Regions from separate parts of the Streptomyces sp. NPDC057694 genome, predicted to be linked through region 2. Evidence: predicted binding sites of a transcription regulator. Region 2 holds the regulator's gene; each other region holds the start of a gene.
What was found. Region 2 encodes HrcA, which represses chaperone genes, less so after heat shock. Its sites were predicted from a motif close to TTNGCACTCNGNNNNNCNGAGTGCNAA; they were not measured.
Positions count from the first base shown of each region.

Region 1: groES (co-chaperone GroES) is a predicted target of HrcA. The motif match lies at 3,780-3,806, and genes of this name have one in related genera.
Region 3: groL (chaperonin GroEL) is a predicted target of HrcA. The motif match lies at 1,865-1,891, and genes of this name have one in related genera.

Region 1 covers NZ_JBHVIX010000003.1:282,947-290,498, forward strand. Annotated here, with positions in the region: gene ACFVDP_RS11160 (RNA polymerase sigma factor) at 1-108, shown strand, start outside; gene ACFVDP_RS11165 (methyltransferase domain-containing protein) at 140-1,327, opposite strand; gene ACFVDP_RS11170 (polysaccharide deacetylase family protein) at 1,410-2,342, shown strand; gene ACFVDP_RS11175 (polysaccharide deacetylase family protein) at 2,339-3,205, shown strand; gene ACFVDP_RS11180 (hypothetical protein) at 3,248-3,577, opposite strand; gene groES (co-chaperone GroES) at 3,951-4,259, shown strand; gene groL (chaperonin GroEL) at 4,415-6,037, shown strand; gene ACFVDP_RS11195 (SDR family NAD(P)-dependent oxidoreductase) at 6,344-7,117, opposite strand; gene ACFVDP_RS11200 (MOSC domain-containing protein) at 7,166-7,552, opposite strand, start outside.
Region 2 covers NZ_JBHVIX010000013.1:195,328-202,879, forward strand. Annotated here, with positions in the region: gene ACFVDP_RS26510 (hypothetical protein) at 1-563, opposite strand, end outside; gene ACFVDP_RS26515 (16S rRNA (uracil(1498)-N(3))-methyltransferase) at 743-1,495, opposite strand; gene ACFVDP_RS26520 (nitronate monooxygenase) at 1,492-2,568, opposite strand; gene dnaJ (molecular chaperone DnaJ) at 2,774-3,910, opposite strand; gene hrcA (heat-inducible transcriptional repressor HrcA) at 3,911-4,927, opposite strand; gene ACFVDP_RS26535 (MBL fold metallo-hydrolase) at 5,058-5,810, shown strand; gene ACFVDP_RS26540 (DUF3097 domain-containing protein) at 5,845-6,663, shown strand; gene hemW (radical SAM family heme chaperone HemW) at 6,879-7,552, opposite strand, start outside.
Region 3 covers NZ_JBHVIX010000041.1:34,448-41,999, forward strand. Annotated here, with positions in the region: gene groL (chaperonin GroEL) at 111-1,736, opposite strand; gene ACFVDP_RS42215 (cold-shock protein) at 2,054-2,260, opposite strand; gene ACFVDP_RS42220 (MoaD/ThiS family protein) at 2,680-2,955, opposite strand; gene thrC (threonine synthase) at 3,051-4,346, opposite strand; SAM riboswitch class I at 4,365-4,520, opposite strand; gene ACFVDP_RS42230 (glucosyl-3-phosphoglycerate synthase) at 4,671-5,618, shown strand; gene ACFVDP_RS42235 (hypothetical protein) at 5,657-7,552, shown strand, end outside.

The sequences.
Region 1 (7,552 bases), on a different contig from region 2:
GGGCGCGTTGTGGAGGCTCGGGAGGAGTTCGTGAGGGCCGCCGCGCTTGCGCGCAATGAGCGGGAGCGGGAGTTTCTGCTCGGCAGAACAAGCCCCTCCGGCGATTGAGGAGCGGGGTCCGGGGCGGAGCCCCATGACCTCAGCGAGCGCTCTGCCCCACCAGCATGGTCGGTGCCCCCGCCACTCGCGTCAGGAACACCGTCGCCGACGCCTTCCCGTAGGGCTTCGGCATGACCTTGCGGCGCAGTTCCTCCGGTTCCACGGCCGAGCCGCGCTTCTTCACGGTGAGGACGCCGACCCCGCGCTCGCGCAGCAGCACCTTCAACTTCTTGACGCTGAAGGGGAGTTGGTCGGTGATCTCGTACGGCGCCGCGTACGGCGTCGGCCGCAGCTCGTCCGCCGTGACGTACGCGATGGTCTCGTCGAGCAGGCCACCGCCGACCTGCTCGGCCACCTCGGCGACCAGATGCGCCCGGATGACGGCGCCGTCGGGCTCGTACAAGTACCGTCCCACCGGGCGTACTTCGGGGTCGGGCAGCCCGCGCCCGGTCAGCGCCCGCGGGCCCGGCAGCAGAGTGGCCCGCATCCTGCCGGGCTCGGTGCCGAACCAGAGCACGGCCTCCTTCACATCGCCCCCGTCCGAGATCCACTCGGCGTCGGCCTCGCCCGGGATCGCCTCGTGCGGGATGCCGGGGGCGATCTTCAGCGCGGCGCGGGGCGCCTTCAGTGCGGCGGCCACGGCCCAGGACAGGGGCGGGGAGTAGGCCTCGGGGTCGAAGATGCGGCCCCGGCCGCCCCGGCGGGCAGGATCGACGAACACCGCGTCGTACGCCGATGTGTCCACCTCCGTGACATCCGCCTCGCGCACCTCGATCAGCTCGCCGAGCCCCAGCGCCTCGGTGTTGGCCCGGGCGACGGTGCAGGTCAGCGGGGAGCGGTCGACGGCGAGGACGGAGATGCCCGCGCGGGCCAGGGCGATCGCGTCGCCGCCGATGCCGCAGCACAGATCGGCGACGGACCGTACGCCCAGCTCCTTGAAGGACTCCGCGCGGTGCGTGGCCACGCTCGTGCGGGTCGCCTGCTCGACGCCGTTCGCCGTGAAGTACATCCGGGCCGCGTCGCGCGCCCCGAACTTCGCCACCGCCCGCTGCCGCAGCCGGGCCTGGGCGAGCGCGGCCGACACGAGGTCGGCCGGGTGCTCGCGGCGCAGCCGGGTGGCGAGCGCGAGCTCTTGGGCCGGGTCGTGGTCGCGCAGGGCGTCGAGCAGGGCCTGTCCGGCGGGGGTCAGGAGGGCGGCGAGGGAGGCGGGGTCGTTCACCCGGTCCATTGTGGGCCAGTCGGTGGATGGTGCGCGCACGGCGGCGGTGTCGGCCCCTGATCAGGGCGTTGAGCTGCAAAGATCCGGCGCCATGCAACTAGTACGACAAAATGAGAAAAGCGGCAGGAGGCGGACGTTGCGACGGGTCTCGGTCGCCGTCCTCGCCGCCTGTGCCCTCGCCTCCGGCTGCGCCTCGGGCGACGGCGACGCCACGACCGTGCGTCCCGCCCCCGGCCAGCAGCCGCTCAAGGCCCCGCCGGCCCGCGCCCTCGACTCGTACGCCACCAGGCTCAAGGCCGAACGCGCCCGCATCGTCGCGGCGGCCAAGCACTGGGGCCTGGCGAAGCCGCCGCTGACCGCGCCCGCGCCACCCGCGCACAAGCCGCACATCGCGCCGCGCAAGGGCTTCGAGGTCGACGACCAGAAGGAACTCGGGCTGCCCCCGGTCTTCACCACGATCCCCACGAAGAAGAAGATCGTCTTCCTCACGATCGACGACGGCGCCGAGAAGGACCCGGCGTTCGTACGGATGATGAGCGAGCTGAAGATCCCGTACACCGCCTTCCTCAGCGACTACCTCGCCAAGGAGGACTACGGGTACTTCAAGACGATGCAGAAGGCCGGGGTGGGCCTGAACAACCACACGCTCCACCACCCCTACCTGCCGGGCCTGTCCTATGCGGGACAGAAGCGCGAGATCTGCGGCATGCAGGACGTCATCGAGAAGCACTACGGCAAGCGTCCCGCCCTCTTCCGCCCGCCCTACGGCAACTACAACCAGGACACCTTGAAGGCCGCCAAGTCCTGCGGGGTCAAGTACGCGCCCATCTGGAACGCGGAGGTCTTCGTGGACCGAATGGACTACCGCGAGTGGGACCGCGACATCCATCCGGGCGACATCATCCTCACGCATTTCCGGGGTCGCGAGGACTGGAAGGGCACGATGCCCGACATGATCCGTACGTTCATGAAGTACGTCACCGACAAGGGGTACGCGGTGGCGCGCCTGGAGGACTACCTGTGACAACTCATGGGGTGGGGAGCGGTGTTCGGCGGCCGGGGGTGCGGGCGGCGATCGTCTGTGCCCTGGCCGCCGTGCTGCTCACCGGGTGCGCGCAGTCCGTCGACCCGATCGAGCGGATGGGCAGGAAGGCGGCGCAGAAGGTGCGCAGGCCCGAGCCGCCCCCGGCGGCGGCCGGAGCGCCCGCCCCGGACGTCCACCGCCGCTGGGGCCTGGCCGCCCCGCTGGCCCCGGCCCCGCGGCCGCACCGGGCGCTCGCGGCCCGCGCCCCCGGCCGGGTGCCGCCGGTCATCGACCACGTACCCACCCGCGACAAGGTCGTCTTCCTGACCTTCGACGACGGCGCCGAGCGGGATCCCCGGTTCGTCGACATGGTCCGTGAGCTGCGGCTGCCGATCTCGATGTTCCTCGCGGACTCCGCCGCGGGCGCCGGGTACGACCACTTCGGCCGACTGCGGCGGCTGGGCGCGCAGGTGGAGAACCACACCCTGACCCACCGTTTCCTGCCCGGCCGCGGCTACGTCGACCAGCACGCCGAGATCTGCGGCCAGCAGACCCGCCTGAAGTCCCGCTTCGGCGCGGCCCCGCGGCTGTTCCGCCCGCCCTACGGCAACTACGACGCGGACACCCTGCGCGCGGCCGGCGACTGCGGCATCGACGCGATCGTCCTGTGGCGCGCCTCGATGCAGATCAACGACCTCCGCTACGCCGACGGGGACCGCCTGCGCCCCGGCGACATCATCCTGGCCCACTTCCGTGGCCCCGCCGAGCTGAAGGGCACGACCCTGACGGAGATGACCTCGCGGATGCTGCGGCGTGTCCAGGAGCAGGGGTTCACGGTGGCCCGGCTGGAGGACTACGTCTGAGCCCGCTGCCGACGGGCCACGTCTGAACCCGGTGCCGACGGTCTAGGCCCGAATCCGCTGCCAGGCGGCGGCCGCCAGGGTCGCCGCCCACACGGCGCCGAACAGCTGGACCGACGCGGCCCACGGGCGCCGCAGCCACAGGAACGTGGCCCCGAAGACGAGCGCCGCCCCTGCGCCGCCGCCCCACAGCCACACCTCGGTCCAGTCCGGCGCGGGCGGCGGGCTGCCGGGCTTCACCGACCCCGTGTCCGCGCCTCCGAGCCCCTGCAGCGCCAGGCTGAACACCACGAGAACCGTGTAGGCGGCCTCCAGGAGCAGGACAAGGGCGACCAGACACCCACCCGCGAACCAGTCGTCGTCCGGCCGTTCCACGACACGCCCCCTCCGGCGACCGGGTCCGGGAGTGCGGTTCTCGCCGGTCGTGCCAGGACTCTCGTACGGAACCGGCGGCTCCACCCGTACGTTCTCCGTACGTTCCCCGACCGAGACCGATCCGTGGCCCGCCGGAGGCGGCCGGAAGCCGTCGGCGGGGGGCCGGGAGACGGGTGGAAACGGCGCCGCGCGGAGAGCGCGATTAGCAGTCCGCTTGACCGAGTGCTAATCGCGGTCATAGTCTCGCTTCTGGCACTCCCCGTAGGAGAGTGCCAACAGCGACGGGCAGGTCCGGCACCCGCGACGACGGATCCACCTGGTCGCCACCTCAGACAGTTAACCCCGTGAGATCTCCGAAGGGGGAGGTCGGATCGTGACGACCACCAGCTCCAAGGTTGCCATCAAGCCGCTCGAGGACCGCATTGTGGTCCAGCCGCTCGACGCCGAGCAGACCACCGCCTCTGGCCTGGTCATTCCGGACACCGCGAAGGAGAAGCCCCAGGAGGGCGTCGTCCTCGCCGTGGGCCCGGGCCGCTTCGAGAACGGCGAGCGTCTTCCGCTCGACGTGAAGACCGGCGACATCGTGCTGTACAGCAAGTACGGCGGCACCGAAGTCAAGTACAACGGCGAGGAGTACCTCGTCCTCTCGGCCCGCGACGTGCTCGCGATCGTCGAGAAGTAGTCCGCTTCCGGATTACCGGCTTCACCGAAGCGACATAGCTTCAGCTTTCGATCTGCGCCCCTGGCACCCGCGATTCACATCAGCCGGGGTCGGGGGCGCGGTTCGTTTTCACACCAAGCTTCACCCTAGTTTTCCGAGAGGGCTGAAACGCTCCCATGGCGAAGATCCTGAAGTTCGACGAGGACGCCCGTCGCGCCCTTGAGCGCGGCGTCAACAAGCTTGCCGACACGGTGAAGGTGACGATCGGCCCCCGCGGCCGCAACGTCGTCATCGACAAGAAGTTCGGCGCCCCCACCATCACCAACGACGGTGTCACGATCGCCCGTGAGGTCGAGATCGAGGACCCGTACGAGAACCTCGGCGCGCAGCTGGTGAAGGAGGTGGCGACCAAGACCAACGACATCGCGGGTGACGGCACCACCACCGCCACCGTGCTCGCCCAGGCCCTGGTCCGCGAGGGCCTGCGCAACGTCGCCGCGGGTGCCTCCCCGGCCGCCCTGAAGAAGGGCATCGACGCCGCCGTCAAGGCCGTCTCCGAGGACCTGCTCGCCACGGCGCGCCCGATCGACGACAAGGCCGACATCGCGGCCGTCGCCGGTCTGTCCGCCCAGGACAGCCAGGTCGGCGAGCTCATCGCCGAGGCGATGGACAAGGTCGGCAAGGACGGTGTCATCACCGTCGAGGAGTCCAACACCTTCGGCCTGGAGCTCGACTTCACCGAGGGCATGGCCTTCGACAAGGGTTACCTGTCCCCGTACTTCGTCACCGACCAGGAGCGTATGGAGGCCGTCCTCGACGACCCGTACATCCTGATCCACCAGGGCAAGATCGGGTCCATCCAGGACCTGCTCCCGCTCCTGGAGAAGGTCATCCAGGCCGGCGGCTCCAAGCCCCTCCTCATCATCGCCGAGGACGTCGAGGGCGAGGCCCTGTCGACCCTGGTCGTGAACAAGATCCGCGGCACGTTCAACGCCGTCGCGGTCAAGGCCCCCGGCTTCGGTGACCGCCGCAAGGCGATGCTCCAGGACATGGCCACCCTCACCGGTGCCACCGTCATCGCCGAAGAGGTCGGCCTCAAGCTCGACCAGGCCGGCCTGGACGTGCTCGGCTCCGCGCGCCGCGTGACCATCACCAAGGACGACACCACGATCGTCGACGGTGGCGGCAACAAGGGCGACGTCGACGGCCGCGTCAACCAGATCAAGGCCGAGATCGAGAACACGGACTCCGACTGGGACCGTGAGAAGCTCCAGGAGCGCCTCGCGAAGCTCGCCGGCGGCGTCTGCGTGATCAAGGTCGGTGCCGCGACCGAGGTCGAGCTCAAGGAGAAGAAGCACCGTCTGGAGGACGCCATCTCCGCGACCCGCGCCGCGGTCGAGGAGGGCATCGTCTCCGGTGGTGGCTCCGCTCTGGTGCACGCCTCCAAGGTCCTGGAGGGCTCCCTCGGCAAGGAGGGCGACGAGGCCACCGGCGTCTCCGTCGTCCGCAACGCCGTCGTCGAGCCGCTCCGCTGGATCGGTGAGAACGCCGGCCAGGAGGGCTACGTCATCGTCTCCAAGGTCAAGGAGCTCGAGAAGGGCAGCGGCTACAACGCCGCGACCGGCGAGTACGGCGACCTGGTCAAGGCCGGTGTCATCGACCCGGTCAAGGTGACGCGCTCCGCGCTGGAGAACGCCGCCTCGATCGCCTCCCTGCTCCTGACGACCGAGACCCTCGTCGTCGAGAAGCCGGCCGAGGACGAGGCCGACGCCGGCCACGGCCACGGTCACTCGCACTGACCCGCACTCCTCGTGAGGCCCGTCTCCCCATCACCGGGGAGGCGGGCCTCGCCCCTTTTCGGGTTGTCGGTCGTGCGCGGGCCGGTGGCCTCTTCTCGCGCAGTTCCCCGCGCCCCTGAGATGCGCACTTCGTGCGCCATCTCATCAGAGGCGCGCCGCTCCCCTTCAGGAGAGGCGGCGCGTAGCGCCTGCCTCAGGGGCGCGGGGAACTGCGCGAGAAGCCCCACCGGCCCGCAGACGAAGGACGACCCAGGGGCGCGGGGAACTGCGCGACCAGCCCCCACCGGGGCCGCGGACGAACGGGATCTACTGCGGGCCGTACTTGCGGCCCGTCCGCGATGTGACCCCGCCCAGCAAAGAACGCGGGGTCACCTTCACCACGCCCATCAGGGCCTTGTACCGCGGATCCGGGATCGACAGGGACTTGCCGCGGGACAGATCGGTCAGCGCCGCCGCCACCAGCTTGTCGGCGTCGAGCCACATCCAGTTCGGGATGTTGTCGGTGCCCATCCCGGCCCGCTCATGGAACTCGGTGCGCACGAACCCGGGGCACAGAGCCATCAGCCGCACCCCGGTCCCCGCCAGATCCTTCGCCGCGCCCTGCGTGAACTGCACGACCCACGCCTTCGACGCCCCGTACGTGCCACGCGGCACGAACGCGGCGACCGACGCCACGTTGACCACACCGCCGCGCCCGCGCTCCCGCATCGCCGAGGCCGCCGCCGACGTCAGCCGCAGCACCGCCTCGCAGTGCACCTTCAGCATGGTCAGCTCGTCGGCCATGGAGACTTCCAGGTAGCGGCCCTTGTTGCCGAACCCCGCGTTGTTGACGAGCAGGTCGACCGCGGCCTTGCGGTCCTTCAGCCGCTCCTCGACCGCCGCGATGCCCTCGTCCGTGGCGAGGTCGGCGGTCAGCACCTCGGCCTCGATGCCGTGCCGGTCGTGCAGCTCCGTCGCCTGGTCCTGAAGCCGCTCGGTGTCCCGCGCGACCAGGACCAGGTTGTGCCCGTCGGAAGCCAGGCGCCGGGCGAACGCGGCGCCGATGCCCGCGGTGGATCCGGTGATCAGTGCCGTAGTCATGGCCCCAGGTTAGTGACGGCCCGGGGGTGCCGGTGATCATGGGCCCGGTCAGGAGCCGTACTTCGCCACGTACTCCCGCGCCGCTCTCAGCTCCTCCGGATGCAGCGCCTCGCCGGCCGCCAGCATGCTCGGCAGCAGCGCCCGCTCCGTGGTCACCGCGCGGAACGCGAGCTGGACCGTCACCTCGTGGTCCGGACGGTGCACGACCTCGATCGGGTCCCCGGCCCGGATCTCGCCCGGCTCGATCACCCGCAGATACGCGCCCGCCGCGCCCTCCTGCGTGAACCGCTTGACCCAGCCCTTCTCGCCGAGATGTCCCTGGAAGGTCCGGCACGGGATCCGGCTCGATGTCACCTCCAGGACCACCTCGGGACCGATCCGCCAGCGCTCGCCGATCAGCGCGCCCGTGATGTCGAGGCCCTCGGTCGTGAGGTT
Region 2 (7,552 bases):
GTCTCGGTGACCGTCCGGGTCTCGCCGGGCTCGGGGTGCCAGGACTCCTGGCCGGACTCGCCGTCGGACGGCTCGTGCGACTCCCACGTCTCCGACGGCTCAGGCTTCTCCGACGGCTGCCAGGTGTCCGAAGGCTCGGACTGCGGCGGATTCGTGTCCTCGCCGCCCTCGCAGTTCCCGAGCACGCCGACGTGGAACCAGAGCTTCCCCTCGACCTTCGCCGTGAACGATCCCCGCACGCACTTGCCGGAGACCACATCGTTCGCCCAGCCCGTGAGCGTGATGCTCTTGCCGTCCGTCGTCTTGCCCTGACAGTCGACGCGCACCACCTCGGCCGTGGACCCGTTGCCACTCGTGCGGCTGACGTACGTGCCGCTGCAACTGAGCCAGCGCACATGGGCGTTCTGCCGGTTGAGCTCGGCCGTGGCCTGCTGGTCGGTGGTGGCCGCGACGGTCGACGGGTTCAGACCCCCCTCGACCGGCTGGCACGCCACGGCTCCCAGTCCGGCGACGGCCACGCACGCGGCAGCCGCCGCGACGCGCCGCCCCCGTAACCGGAGCAAACGGTCACCGATACCCCTCAATGCCCCCATGTGCGGCAGGATCCCACCCCGGATCCCCGGGCGGTAGAGCAGTTGCGGCCAGCAGTGCGGGCCCGCCCGCGGCGGGGCTCAGGGAGTGTTCCGGGGCCGCAGCCACTCCTGCGGTCTACGAGGTTGCCGCTGGGCTCAGGGGCGGTCGCTCAGCCCCAGCGGCCGGTGCGCCCGAGGAGCAGCGCCACCGCCGCGGTCCCCGCGGTCGAGGTCCGCAGCACGCTCCGCCCGAGCCGGCAGGTCAGCGCCCCGGCCTCGCCGAACACCGCCAACTCCTCGGGGGACACGCCCCCTTCGGGCCCGACGACGAGCACGACCTCCCCGGACGAGGGCAGGTCCACGGAGGCCAGCGCGGCGCTCTCGTGCTCCCGGTCCTCGTGCAGCACGACCGCGAGATCGGCCCCGGCGAGCAGAGCGGCGACCTCCTTCGTGGACGCCGCGTCGGCGACCTCGGGGAACCGCACCCGCCGCGACTGCTTGCCGGCCTCGCGCGCGGTGGCCCGCCACTTGCCGAGCGCCTTCAGCTTGCGGTCGCCGCGCCACTGCGTGATGCAGCGCGACGCCTCCCACGGCACGATCGCGTCGACGCCGGTCTCGGTCATGGTCTCCACGGCGAGTTCGCCCCGGTCGCCCTTGGGGAGGGCCTGGACGACGGTGATGCGGGGCTGCTCCTGGGGCTCCTCCCACACGGACTCCAGGTCCGTGACCACGAGCCGGTCCTTGCCCTCCGCGGCCTTGACGACCCCTTCGCTCCACAGCCCGCGCCCGTCCGTGAGGACGACGTCCTCGCCGGCCCGCAGCCGCTTCACGGAGACCGCGTGCCGCCCCTCGGGCCCGTCGACGACCAGTTCGCCACCGGGGATGTGCTCAAGGGACTCGACGACGAACACCGGCGCGGTCACGCGGCACCCCGCTGCCCCAACGCGCCCCGGGCCTCGTCGAGTTCGGCGGTGAGCACCTCGACGAGCTGTCCGGCGGGCAGTTCCCGGGCGAGCCGGTGTCCCTGGCCCGCCCACAGCGCCATGGCCTGCGGGTCACCGGCCTTGGCGGCGGCCTTGCGGATCGGCGACGTCATGTGGTGCACCTCGGGGTACGCGGCGGGCGCGTACGGGCCGTGCTCGCGCAGGAACCGGTTGACGAGGCCGCGCGCGGGCCGTCCCGAGAACGCCCGGGTCAGCTCGGTGCGGGTGAACAGCGGATCGGTCATGGCCCGCTTGTGCAGGTCGGGCGCCCCGGACTCGGGGGTGACCAGGAACGCGGTGCCGAGCTGGGCGAGATCGGCCCCGGCCGCGAGCACGGCCGCGATCTGCGCGCCCCGCATGATCCCGCCGGCCGCGATGACCGGCAGCTGCACGGCTTCGCGCACCTGGACGATCAGGGCGAGCAGTCCGACCCCGCTGCCGTCGGTCTCGGCGCAGTCGCGGTGGGTGCCCTGGTGGCCACCGGCCTCGATGCCCTGCACGCAGACGGCGTCGGCGCCGACGGCCTCCGCGGCCCGCGCCTCCGCCGCCGTCGTCACGGTGACCACGGTGAGGGTGCCGACGCGGCGCAGCGAGTCGACGACCTCACGGGTGGGGCAGCCGAAGGTGAAGGAGACCAGCGGCACCGGGTCGTCGACGAGGATGGCGAGCTTGGCGTCGTAGCCGTCGTCGCGCCCGCTGTCGGGGTCGCCGAGCGGCGTCTGGTACCAGGTGGCCTCGCCGGCGAGCTGGTTGCGGTAGACCTCGACCGCGGCGGGGTCGGCGTACTCGGGCTGCGGCATGAAGAGATTGACGCCGAAGGGGCGTCCGGTGAGTCCCCGCACCTGTTGGATCTCCTGGTACATCCCGTCGGCGGTTTTGTACCCGGCGGCGAGGAATCCGAGCCCACCCGCCTCGGACACGGCGGCCACCAACTCGGGCCGCGACGCGCCGCCCGCCATGGGGGCCTGCACGATCGGGCAGTGACAGAGATCAGCCAGTGCGGAGGAGGACATACCGGCATCGTGCCACGTCAGCCCAGGACCACCGAATCGCAGCCCGAGAGCTGCTTCGCAGGCCACGACAAGCGCCCCGAAGGGGCGCGGGGAACTGCGCGAGCAACCACCCACGACCGCCACTCGGCAACGGCGAAAGAGGGGCACCCCCATAGCCGCGAAAAGGGGCCCGGGGATACACCCCAGGCCCCTCGAATTCACCGGGTCACCGCCCGTTAAACGCATCCTTCAGCCGCGAGAAGAGCCCCTGCTGCCCAGGCTGAAACTGCCCGGTGGGCCGCTCCTCACCCCGCAACTTGGCCAGCTCCCGAAGCACCCGCTCCTGCTCGGCATCGAGCTTCTGCGGCGTCGTGACCTCGACATGCACGATGAGGTCACCGCGCCCGCCGCCCCGCAGATGCGTGACACCGCGCCCGTGCAGCGGGACCGACTGCCCGGACTGGGTGCCCGGCCGGATGTCGATCTCCTCCATGCCGTCGAGCGTCTCCAGCGGCACCTTCGTACCGAGAGCCGCCGCCGTCATCGGGATGGTGACCGTGCAGTGCAGGTCGTCGCCGCGCCGCTGGAACATGGGGTGCGGCAGCTCGTGGATCTCGACGTAGAGGTCACCGGCGGGACCACCACCGGGCCCCACCTCGCCCTCGCCGGCGAGCTGGATCCGCGTGCCGTTGTCCACACCGGCCGGGATCTTCACCGTCAGCGTCCGCCGCGACCGGATGCGGCCGTCACCGGCGCACTCCGGGCACGGGGTCGGCACGACGGTGCCGAAGCCCTGGCACTGCGGACACGGCCGCGAGGTCATGACCTGGCCGAGGAAGGACCGCGTCACCTGCGAGACCTCACCGCGGCCGCGGCACATATCACAGGTCTGCGCGGAGGTCCCCGGCGCGGCGCCCTCACCGCTACAGGTCGTACACACCACAGCGGTGTCGACCTGGATGTCCTTGGTGGTGCCGAAGGCGGCCTCGTCCAGCTCGATCTCCAGCCGGATCATGGCGTCCTGGCCGCGGCGCGTGCGCGAGCGGGGCCCACGCTGCGACGCGGTTCCGAAGAACGCGTCCATGATGTCCGAGAAGTTCCCGAACCCGCCGGCGCCGAAGCCTCCGGCGCCGCCTCCGCCGGCCTGCGACAGGGGGTCTCCCCCGAGGTCGTAGACCTGCTTCTTCTGCGGGTCGGAGAGCACCTCGTAGGCGGCGTTGATCTCCTTGAACCGCTCCTGGGTCTTCGGATCCGGATTCACATCCGGGTGCAGCTCGCGGGCGAGCCTCCGAAAAGCCTTCTTGATCTCGTCCTGGGAAGCGTCGCGGCGCACGCCGAGTACGGCGTAGTAGTCCGTGGCCACTTACGACTCCGCCAGGATCTGTCCGACGTAACGTGCCACTGCGCGTACTGCTCCCATCGTTCCCGGGTAATCCATGCGTGTCGGTCCGACGACGCCGAGCTTGGCGACTGCCTCACCGCCCGAACCGTAGCCGACCGACACGACGGACGTGGAGTTGAGTCCCTCATGGGCGTTCTCGTGACCGATCCGTACGGCCATGCCCGAATCCCCCACCTCACCAAGCAACTTGAGGAGCACGACCTGCTCTTCAAGAGCCTCAAGCACGGGCCTGATGGTGAGGGGAAAGTCATGTCCGAAGCGGGTGAGATTGGCGGTTCCGCCGATCATCAGCCGCTCCTCGGACTCCTCGACGAGCGTCTCCAGCAACGTGGAGAGCACCGTCGCGACCGTGCCGCGGTCCTCCGCGTCGAAGGCCTCCGGCAGATCCTGCACCAACTGCGGCACATCCGCGAAACGGCGGCTCGCGACCCGGCTGTTGAGCCGGGCCCGCAGATCCGCCAGAGCCGTCTCCCCGAAGGGCGCCGGACAGTCGATCATCCGCTGCTCGACCCGCCCGGTGTCCGTGATCAGTACGAGCATCAGACGGGCGGGCGCCAGCGACAACAGCTCGACGTGGCGCACCGTGGACCGGGTCAGGGACGGGTACTGGACGATCGCCACCTGCCGCGTCAGCTGCGCGAGCAGCCGCACGGTACGTCCGACGACGTCGTCCAGGTCGACGGCGCCCTCCAGAAAGTTCTGGACGGCCCGGCGCTCCGGAGCGGTCATCGGCTTCACGCTGGTCAGCTTGTCGACGAAGAGGCGGTACCCCTTGTCGGTGGGGATGCGCCCGGCACTGGTGTGCGGCTGGGCGATGTACCCCTCGTCCTCCAGGGCGGCCATGTCGTTGCGCACGGTCGCCGGGGAGACGCCGAGCCGGTGCCGCTCGGTGAGCGCCTTGGAACCGACCGGCTCCTCGGTGCCCACGTAGTCCTGGACGATGGCGCGCAGCACTTCGAGCCTGCGTTCACTGAGCATCGGCGCACACCTCCAGCTTCGGCCTGAGCGATCGTTCCTGTCTGGCACTCGATACGGGTGAGTGCCAGGAGTCCCCGGCTCAGTGTACGGCCGACGGGTACGGGCCCGGCAAGGCCGCTAGCGTCGACGTATGGAAGCTCATGGCGAAGTCAGGACGGCCGTCGACTGGAGGGCCGCGGGCTGGGAGGAGCTGGCGCCCCGCGTGGGGCGGATCCGGCTGCCCGGCTGGGACGCCACGGCCGGTCTCGTCGTGGGCTCCGGCGCCGCCCTGCTGATCGACACGGGATCCTCACTCCGTGAAGGGTCCCGGCTGCGCACGGACGTCCGGCGGCTCCTCGGAGCACACGCACGGGTGACACACATCGTGCTCACCCATCCGCACTTCGACCACGTACTCGGTACGGCCGCCTTCGCGGGTGTCGAGACGTTCGGGGCGGTGGGCATCGAGACCGTCTTCGGCCGCAACCACGGTGACCTGTACGAGGACGCCGTGCGCCACGGCCTGTCCCCGGACGAGGCGGCGGAGGCCACCGACGTCCTGGTCACCCCGCGGCACCGGGTCAGCGGCGAGTGGACGCTCGACCTGGGCGAAGGACCGCAGGTGCTCCTCGCCAATCTCGGCCCGGCCCACACCGGCCACGATCTCGCGGTCCTCGTGCCGGGCAGCCCCGTGATCGTCTTCTGCGGCGACCTGGTCGAGGAGTCCGGCGAACCGCAGGCGGGCCCGGACGCGACGCCGAGTCACTGGCCGGCGGCGCTCGACCGGCTGCTCGCGCTCGGCGGCGAGGAAGCGCTGTACGTCCCCGGGCACGGTTCGGTGGTGAATGCGGCGTTCGTCCGTGCGCAGCGCGCCACACTGGTGGCCCGTTCCGGCGTGTCGTGACGACGACCGGCGCCCTCCTCATATCGTCTGCTGAATGCGCCAGTACTCACCTGACCTGACCCCTCCCTGGAAGCGGAACAAGCAGGTTCCGGAAGTCCCCGCCGAGCCCGACCTGGTCGTCGAGGAGGTCGGCACCGGCTTCTGCGGAGCGGTGGTCCGCGTCGAGAAGACGGCGCAGGGGCCGACGGTGACCCTGGAGGACCGCTTCGGCAAGCACCGGGTGTTCCCGATGGAGCCGCGCGGTTTCCTGCTGGAGGGCAGGCCCGTCACGCTGGTCCGCCCGTCGGCGGCCGCCGGGCCCGCGCGTCCGGCCCGTACGGCGTCCGGCTCGATGGCGGTCCCCGGCGCCCGTGCCCGGGTGGCCCGGGCCGGCCGGATCTACGTCGAGGGCAAGCACGACGCCGAACTCATCGAACGGGTGTGGGGCGACGACCTGCGCATCGAGGGCGTCGCCGTGGAGTTCCTGGAGGGCGTCGACGACCTCCCGGCGATCGTCGCCGACTTCGACCCGGGCCCGGACGCCCGCCTCGGCGTCCTCGTCGACCACCTGGTCCCCGGCACCAAGGAATGGCGCATCGCCCAGTCGGTGACGAGCGAGCACGCCCTGGTGGTCGGCCACCCGTACATCGACATCTGGGAGGCGGTGAAGCCCGCCTCGGTCGGCATCGAGTCCTGGCCCCGCATCCCGCACGGCCAGGACTGGAAAACGGGCGTGTGCCGCTCCCTGGGCTGGCGAGTCGCGAACACGGGCGAGGCCTGGCAGCACATCCTGTCCCGGGTCACGTCCTACAAGGACCTGGAACCGGAACTCCTGGGCAAGGTGGAGGAACTGATCGACTTCGTCACAGCCTGAGCAAGAGCGCCCCGCAAGGGGCGCGGGGCTGTATCGATTTGCGGCTCCGCCGCGTGGGCGCGAGCAACCACGACGAAGCGGCACCCGGCGACATCGCGGAGCCCCGGGGCGCTGCCCCGGACCCCGCCGCTCAATCGCCGCAGGGGCTTGAATGAGCCCCGCCAGGGGCGCGGGGAACTGCGCGACCAGCCACGACGAGACCGGCACCGGCACTCTCAGTCGACCAGGTCACGAACAACGGCGTCGGCCAGCAACCGCCCCCGCAGAGTCAGAACGGCCCGCCCCGCGTCGAACGCCCCGCCCTCCAACAACCCGTCCGCGACAGCCTTCCGCGCGGCGGCAAGCCCAGCAGGCTTCAGCAACGACAAAGGGCACCCTTCGAGCAGCCGCAGCTCCAGCAGAATCCGCTCGACCCGCCGATCCTCGTCGGCCAGCACCTCCCGCCCGGCCCCCGGCGACCCCCCACCGGCCAGCGCAGCGGCATACGCGCCGGGATGCTTGACGTTCCACCACCGCACCCCGCCCACGTGCGAGTGCGCCCCGGGCCCGGCCCCCCACCAGTCGGCCCCGCGCCAGTACAGCTCGTTGTGCAGGCACCGCCCGGCGTCGGACGTCGCCCAGTTCGACACCTCGTACCAGTCGAACCCGGCCCCCGACAGCACCTCGTCGGCGATCAGATACCGGTCCGCGTGCACGTCGTCGTCGGTCATCGGCACCTCCCCGCGCCGGATCCGCCGGGCGAGCTGGGTGCCCTCCTCGACGATCAGCGCGTACGCCGAGACATGGTCCGGGCCCGCCCCGATGGCCGCGTCGAGCGAGGCCCGCCAGTCGTCGTCGGTCTCCCCCGGAGTGCCGTAGATCAGGTCGAGGTTCACGTGCTCGAACCCGG
Region 3 (7,552 bases), on a different contig from region 2:
GGACCGCGAGGTGCTGAAGCGCGACAACGCCCGAGGGCGGCACCCTCTCCGTGAAGAGAAGGTGCCGCCCTCGGTGCGTACTGCTGGACGGTCGATCAACCAGAGGTCGATCAGAAGTCCATGTCACCGCCCGGCATGCCGCCGCCGGCCGGGGCAGCGCCCGCCTTCTCCGGCTTGTCGGCGATGACGGCCTCGGTGGTGAGGAACAGCGCGGCGATCGACGCGGCGTTCTGGAGCGCGGAGCGCGTCACCTTGGCCGGGTCGAGGATGCCCTCGGCGATCATGTCGACGTAGTCGCCGGTCGCGGCGTTCAGACCGTGACCGATGGGAAGGTTGCGCACCTTCTCCACGACGACGCCACCCTCAAGGCCACCGTTGACGGCGATCTGCTTGAGCGGGGCCTCCAGGGCGAGCTTCACGGCGTTGGCGCCGGTCGCCTCGTCACCCTCGAGCTCCAGCTTCTCGAACACCGCGGAGGCCTGGAGGAGGGCCACGCCACCACCGGCGACGATGCCCTCTTCGACGGCCGCCTTCGCGTTGCGAACGGCGTCCTCGATGCGGTGCTTGCGCTCCTTGAGCTCGACCTCGGTCGCGGCACCGGCCTTGATGACCGCAACACCGCCGGCGAGCTTCGCCAGGCGCTCCTGCAGCTTCTCGCGGTCGTAGTCGCTGTCCGAGTTCTCGATCTCGGCGCGGATCTGGTTGACACGACCCTGGACCTGGTCGCTCTCACCCGAACCGTCGACGATCGTCGTCTCGTCCTTGGTGATGACGACCTTGCGGGCGCGGCCGAGCAGGTCGAGACCGGCGTTCTCCAGCTTGAGGCCGACCTCCTCGGAGATGACGGTGCCACCGGTGAGGATGGCGATGTCGCCGAGCATGGCCTTGCGGCGGTCACCGAAGCCCGGGGCCTTGACGGCGACGGACTTGAAGGTGCCACGGATCTTGTTGACGACCAGGGTCGACAGGGCCTCGCCCTCGACGTCCTCGGCGATGATCAGCAGGGGCTTGCCCGACTGCATGACCTTCTCCAGCAGCGGAAGGAGGTCCTTCACGTTGCCGATCTTCGAGTTGACGATGAGGATGTACGGGTCCTCCAGCGAGGCCTCCATACGCTCCATGTCGGTGGCGAAGTACGCCGAGATGTAGCCCTTGTCGAAGCGCATGCCCTCGGTGAGCTCAAGCTCGAGACCGAAGGTCTGCGACTCCTCGACGGTGATGACGCCTTCCTTGCCGACCTTGTCCATCGCCTCGGCGATGAGCTCGCCGATCTGGGTGTCGGCGGCGGAGATGGAGGCCGTCGAAGCGATCTGCTCCTTGGTCTCGACCTCCTTGGCCTGCTCGAGCAGGGCACCGGAGACGGCCTCGACGGCCTTCTCGATACCGCGCTTGAGGGCCATGGGGTTGGCACCGGCGGCCACGTTGCGCAGACCCTCGCGCACCAGGGCCTGGGCCAGGACGGTCGCGGTCGTCGTGCCGTCACCGGCGACGTCGTCCGTCTTCTTCGCGACCTCCTTGACCAGCTCGGCGCCGATCTTCTCGTACGGGTCCTCGAGCTCGATCTCCTTGGCGATGGACACACCATCGTTGGTGATCGTGGGGGCGCCCCACTTCTTCTCGAGGACGACGTTGCGACCCTTGGGGCCCAGGGTCACCTTGACGGCGTCGGCGAGCTGGTTCATGCCGCGCTCGAGGCCGCGCCGTGCCTCCTCGTCGAACGCGATGATCTTGGCCATGTGAAGTGGTCCTCCCGGACGGGGTGGAAACGCAAACGGACCGTGCTGGTGCCCGCGACGGACGGCCTGCAGCCCTTGTGGTTCCTTGCCCCACCCGGCCTGCGGGCCTCACCGACCCGATCCAAGTTCTGTCACTCTCACTGGGAGAGTGCTAAGCCCAATGATTAGCACTCGACCCATGCGAGTGCAAGCGGCTATCACAGATCCGGCCGTGCTGCGCACCCACGCGCGGGCAGCACGAAGGGCCCGCCCCGGCGAACCGGGGGCGGGCCCTTCATGGACCGTACGAAGCTTGCGTGCTGCAGTCGGTCGCGCGCTCAGCCGGCGGCCAGGCGGACCATGTCGGCCTGCGGCCCCTTCTGGCCCTGCGAGATCTCGAATTCCACTCGCTGACCCTCTTCGAGGGTGCGGTAGCCGTCCATCTGAATCGCGCTGTAGTGGACGAAAACATCCGCACCACCGTCGACCGCGATGAAGCCGTACCCCTTCTCCGCGTTGAACCACTTGACGGTGCCCTGAGCCATGCCTAACTCCCCTATTACTGGCCCTTGCGCGAGTCCGCACTTCGCGGACCCGGGTCAGACCTCACGCCCCAAAGGGTTTGGGGGTGTGCGCCGGAACGCGTCGACCGCGGCTGAATGTATCTGCCCAACTGCCGTCTGCAACAGGTCAGTCGGACGAGAATTCTGGGCACGCGTGATCGCGGAAAACGGTCCAACTGGACGGATCTCAGGGCAAGTCGGGCCACACAAATGCCATAAAAGGCCTGAATGGGCGGGACACATTGGCTGCTTCTTGTCGGGCTTCGGGCGAGAACTCATATGCGCCCGTCATGCACCACGTTCGGAATCGAACCAGCTTCCCCAACTGTACCGCGCTCAACCATACAGAATTGCCCCCTCCGCTTTCCTCGCGAAGGGGGCAATTCCGGTGACTCTGCGTGTCAGCCGCCGGCGACGGCCGGAATGATCGAGATGCCGGCGCCGTCGGGCGTGGCGGTCTCCAGGCCCTGCTCGAAGCGGACGTCGTCGTCATTGACGTACACGTTGACGAACCGGCGCAGCTTGCCCTGGTCGTCGAGGACGCGGGCGGCGATCCCCGTGTGGTTCTTCTCCAGGTCGGAGATGACATCGGCGAGCGTGGCACCCTCGGCGCTGACCTCGGCGGCCCCGCCGGTGTAGGTACGGAGAATGGTGGGGATGCGGACGGAAACACTCATGGATTCACCTCGGCTGATCTAGCCCCTCCGGCGTTTGAGGAGCGGGGGTCTGGGGGCGGAGCCCCCAGTTTCGGGAAGGGGCGGGGCGGGGAGCTCTACTCGGCAGCGAGCCCAGCGTCACGAAACGCCTCAAGAGAAGGCCGAATAGTGGCGGTGGCCTGCGAAGACTCCGCGACGGCGTCCAGCGTCTTGAGCCCGTCCCCGGTGTTCAGCACGACGGTGGTGAGCGAAGGATCGATGAGCCCGGCCTCGATGAGCTTCTTGGTGACACCGACCGTCACGCCACCGGCGGTCTCGGCGAAGATCCCCTCGGTCTGCGCGAGCAGCTTGATGGCCTCGACGACCTGCTCGTCGTTGACGTCCTCCACGGCACCACCGGTACGGCGCGCGATGTCGAGGACGTAGGGCCCGTCGGCCGGGTTGCCGATGGCGAGGGACTTGGCGATCGTGTTCGGCTTCTGCGGCCGGACGACGTCGTGGCCGCCCTTGTACGCGACCGACACCGGCGAGCAGCCCTCGGCCTGGGCGCCGAAGAGCTTGTAGGGCTTGTCCTCGACGAGCCCGAGCTTGATCAGCTCCTTCAGGCCCTTGTCGATCTTCGTGAACTGGGAGCCGGACGCGATCGGGATGACCAGCTGGTCGGGGAGCTGCCAGCCGAGCTGCTCGCAGATCTCGTAGGCCAGCGTCTTGGAGCCCTCGCCGTAGTACGGCCGCAGGTTGACGTTGACGAAGCCCCAGCCCTCGCCGAGCGGGTCGCCGATCAGCTCGGAGCAGAAACGGTTCACGTCGTCGTAGTTGCCCTCGATGGCGACGAGGTCACCGCCGTAGACACCGGCCATGACGACCTTGCCCTGCTCCAGGTCGTGCGGGATGAAGACGCAGGAGCGGAAGCCGGCGCGGGCGGCGGCGGCGCCGACGGCGCCCGCCAGGTTGCCCGTCGAGGAGCAGGAAAGGGTGGTGAAACCAAATGCCCGTGCGGCCTCGATGGCCTGGGCGACGACCCGGTCCTTGAAGGAGTGCGTCGGGTTGCCGGAGTCGTCCTTGACGAACAGCCTGCCTTCCGCGACACCCAGTTCGCGGGCAAGATTGTCGGCCTTGACGAGCTTGGTCCAGCCGGGGTTCAGGTTCGGCTTCTCGGCGACGTCGGCCGGGACGGGCAGGAGGGGGGCGTAGCGCCAGATGTTGGCGGGCCCGGCCTCGATCTGCTTGCGGAGCGCCTCGGGGTCACCGACCGGCAGGTCGTACGCGACTTCCAGAGGCCCGAAACACTCGACGCAGGCGAAGACCGGTCCGAGGGGGACGGTGTTGCCGCACTCGCGGCAGGAGAGCCCGGAGGCCGGTCCCAGGTCCACGGTGGTGGCGGTTTCGGTGGCGACAGTCTGTACAGCCATGAGAGGCGAGGCCCTTTCTCCTCATCTTCCTCGCGACGCATCTCGCCACGAGACGGAATTGGCACCTTCCCGAGCCGGGAGCCTCGCGACGTCGACGATGACGATCGGACGAGACCAGCTGGATGGTTGCCGGGGCTTCAACGGGCCGTATCCCTCTGCCCCTCTGGATGAGCGGTATTCGATTGTGTGGATTGAGTTGTCAAAGGCTCGTCGACCCCGACATGCGATGGTCACGGACCTTGTTCAAGACTGTAACTGAAGGGGTGGACCCTTGAGATAGTCGTCCGAACCGCGAGATGGATCACATACGGGAGGGCCCTGGACGTGCTGGAAGAAGTCGAGCGCTGGCTCAAGCGGCGTTCCTGGTCCGTGGCCGACCGCCCGCTGCACCAGCTGATCGCCGCCAAACGCGCCACCGGCCGGACCGTGAGCGTGGTGCTGCCCGCGCTGAACGAGGAGGAGACGGTCGGGGAGATCGTCTCCGTGATCCGGCGTGAGCTGATGACGGAGGCGGTGCCGCTGGTCGACGAGGTCGTGGTCGTCGACTCCGGCTCCTCGGACCGCACCTCCGAGGTCGCGGCGGCGGCCGGGGCGCGCGTCGAGCACCGGGACACGATCCTGCCGCGGATCGCGGCCCGCCCCGGAAAGGGTGAAGTGCTGTGGCGTTCCCTGCTCGTCACTTCCGGTGACATCGTGTGCTTCGTCGACGCCGATCTGAAGGAGTTCTCGGCGGACTTCGTCTCCGGCATCGTCGGCCCGCTCCTCACCGACCCCGAGGTGGACTTCGTCAAGGCGATGTACGACCGCCCGCTCGGTGACGCGGCAGGTCAGGGCGGCCGTGTCACCGAGCTGATGGCCCGCCCGGTGCTCAATCTGCACTGGCCCCAACTGGCCGGATTCGTCCAGCCGTTGGGCGGCGAGTACGCGGCCCGCAGAAGCCTGCTCGAACAGCTGCCGTTCCCGGTCGGCTACGGAGTGGAGCTGGGGCTGCTGGTCGACGCGCTGCACACCGTGGGCCTGGACGCGCTCGCCCAGGTCGACGTCGGCGTCCGCAAGCACCGGCACCAGGACGGGCAGGCGCTCGGCCGGATGGCGGCGGCGATCTACCGCACGGCCCAGCTGCGGCTCGCGCGCGGGCACCTGGTGCGGCCCGTGCTCACCCAGTTCGAGCGGGGCCCGGACGGCTTCGAACCGCGGGTGCACCCCGTGGACACCGAGGAACGGCCTCCGATGACCGAAATCAGTGAGTATGCGGAGCGTCGCGTGGCGTAATCACCGGATAGTAGGCAGATCTCCCTACATTGCCCTTTATGTGGCACAGACAGGTCTGGCTCGGACAGCTGAAGAGCACCCTGGCGGCGCTGGCCGCCGCAAGCGTGGCCGCCGCGACCCTCGTCGCCGCGGCCACTCCCGCTTCCGCGGTGGTGGTCGATCCGTTCGCCAAGCGCTACGACGAGGCCGTCTACGGCGACTTCATCACGCTGGGCAACACGGTGATGAAGTGCCCGACCACGCCCGCCGACGACGCGGCGCGCTGCCTGGCCGCGCAGGCCGGGACGACCAGCGAGAACAACAACCAGTTCGACATGCAGTACACGGACACGGCCGGCTTCGGCACGTCCGTGATCAACTCCTCGACCGGGCAGGTCACGGTCCCGCCCGGCGCCACGGTCGCGTACGCCCGGCTGTTCTGGGGCGGCAACCTCGGCACGTACCGGCTGGGCCGCAACCTGATCTCGCGGTGCGACACCGCGGGCCTGGCCACCACGCCGCCCGGCGATCCGCTCACCACCCAGCCCGTGGTGAAGGTCGGCGGCGGCCCCGAGACCCGCGCGACCGTGCAGAACGCGGTGCCCACGCCGAATCCGATCGGCGGCCCGCACTACTACACGGCCGAGTCCGACATCACCTCGCTGTTCTCCGGCGTGGCCACCGGGACCCAGGTGCCGGTGGCCGTCGGCAACGTGTGGGCGCCGACCGGCAAGGGCTGCGTCGGCGGCTGGTCGCTGACCGTCGTCTACAAGTACGACTCCCCCAACGCGCAGTACGCGCCGACCCGCCGCCACGTCTACCTCTACGGCGGCCACGTGGTGCAGCAGTCCAAGGACCCGGACACCACGATCGGCATCGACGGCTTCTACCGCGCGGGCACCAAGGACGTACGGGCGAGCGTCACCGCGTACGAGGGCGACGCGAACGTCGCGGGTGACGCGTTCCTGGTCAACGGCACCCGGATCGCCGATCCGGACAGCGACTCCGGCACCAACAACTTCTTCAACAGCCGCGCCGAGGGCTGCCTCGACCCGTGCGAGGGCAACAACTTCAGCATCGACGCCAAGACCGCGACGATCCCGGCGGGCGTCATCCCGGAGGGCGCGACCTCCGCGGACCTGACCTTCCGCACCCGCGGCGACACCTATGTGCCGTCCGCGCTGGCGTTCTCGGTGCCGGTGCCCGACCTGGAGGTCACCAAGACCGCGTCGCCGAAGACGGTGAAGCCGGGCGGCAAGGTGACGTACACGATCACCGCCAAGAACATCGGCGGCGTCGACTACCCGAACGCGAGCCTCTCCGACGACCTGTCCGACGTGCTCGACGACGCGACGTACGACAACAACGCGAAGGCGAGCACCGGCACGGTCTCCTACAGCCGCCCCAGACTCTCCTGGACCGGCACGGTGCCCGAGGGCGGGACGGCGACGATCACCTACAGCGTCACCCTGCACGACCCGCTCGACGGCGACGGCAAGCTCACCAACAACGTCACCGCCGACACCCCGCGCACCAACTGCGACACGGACTCGAACGACCCGAACTGCGGCGTCACGCCGGTGATCGAGAAGCCGCCGGCCCCGCCGCAGCTGGTCGTCACGATCCCCGACCTGCCGGACAACCCGCCGCCGGGCGAGGTCGTCGTCCCCGTCGTCATCCGCAACCCGGCGTCCGTCCCGCAGGAGACCGAGATCAAGGACGAGGACGGCACCGTCAGCCGCCTGACCGTCCCGGCGCACGGTCAGATCAAGGTGCCGCTGCGCATCAAGGTGCCCCACACCCCGGGCCAGAAGGTCGTACGCCACCTGGTGATCCCGCACAGCGTCTGCGCGGCGGGCAGCACCGCCCCGCAGTGCACGATCACCTTCACCGTGGGCCGCGTCCAGGCCCGGCCCACGCCGCCGCCCCCGCCCGCCCACCACCCGCACGGTCCC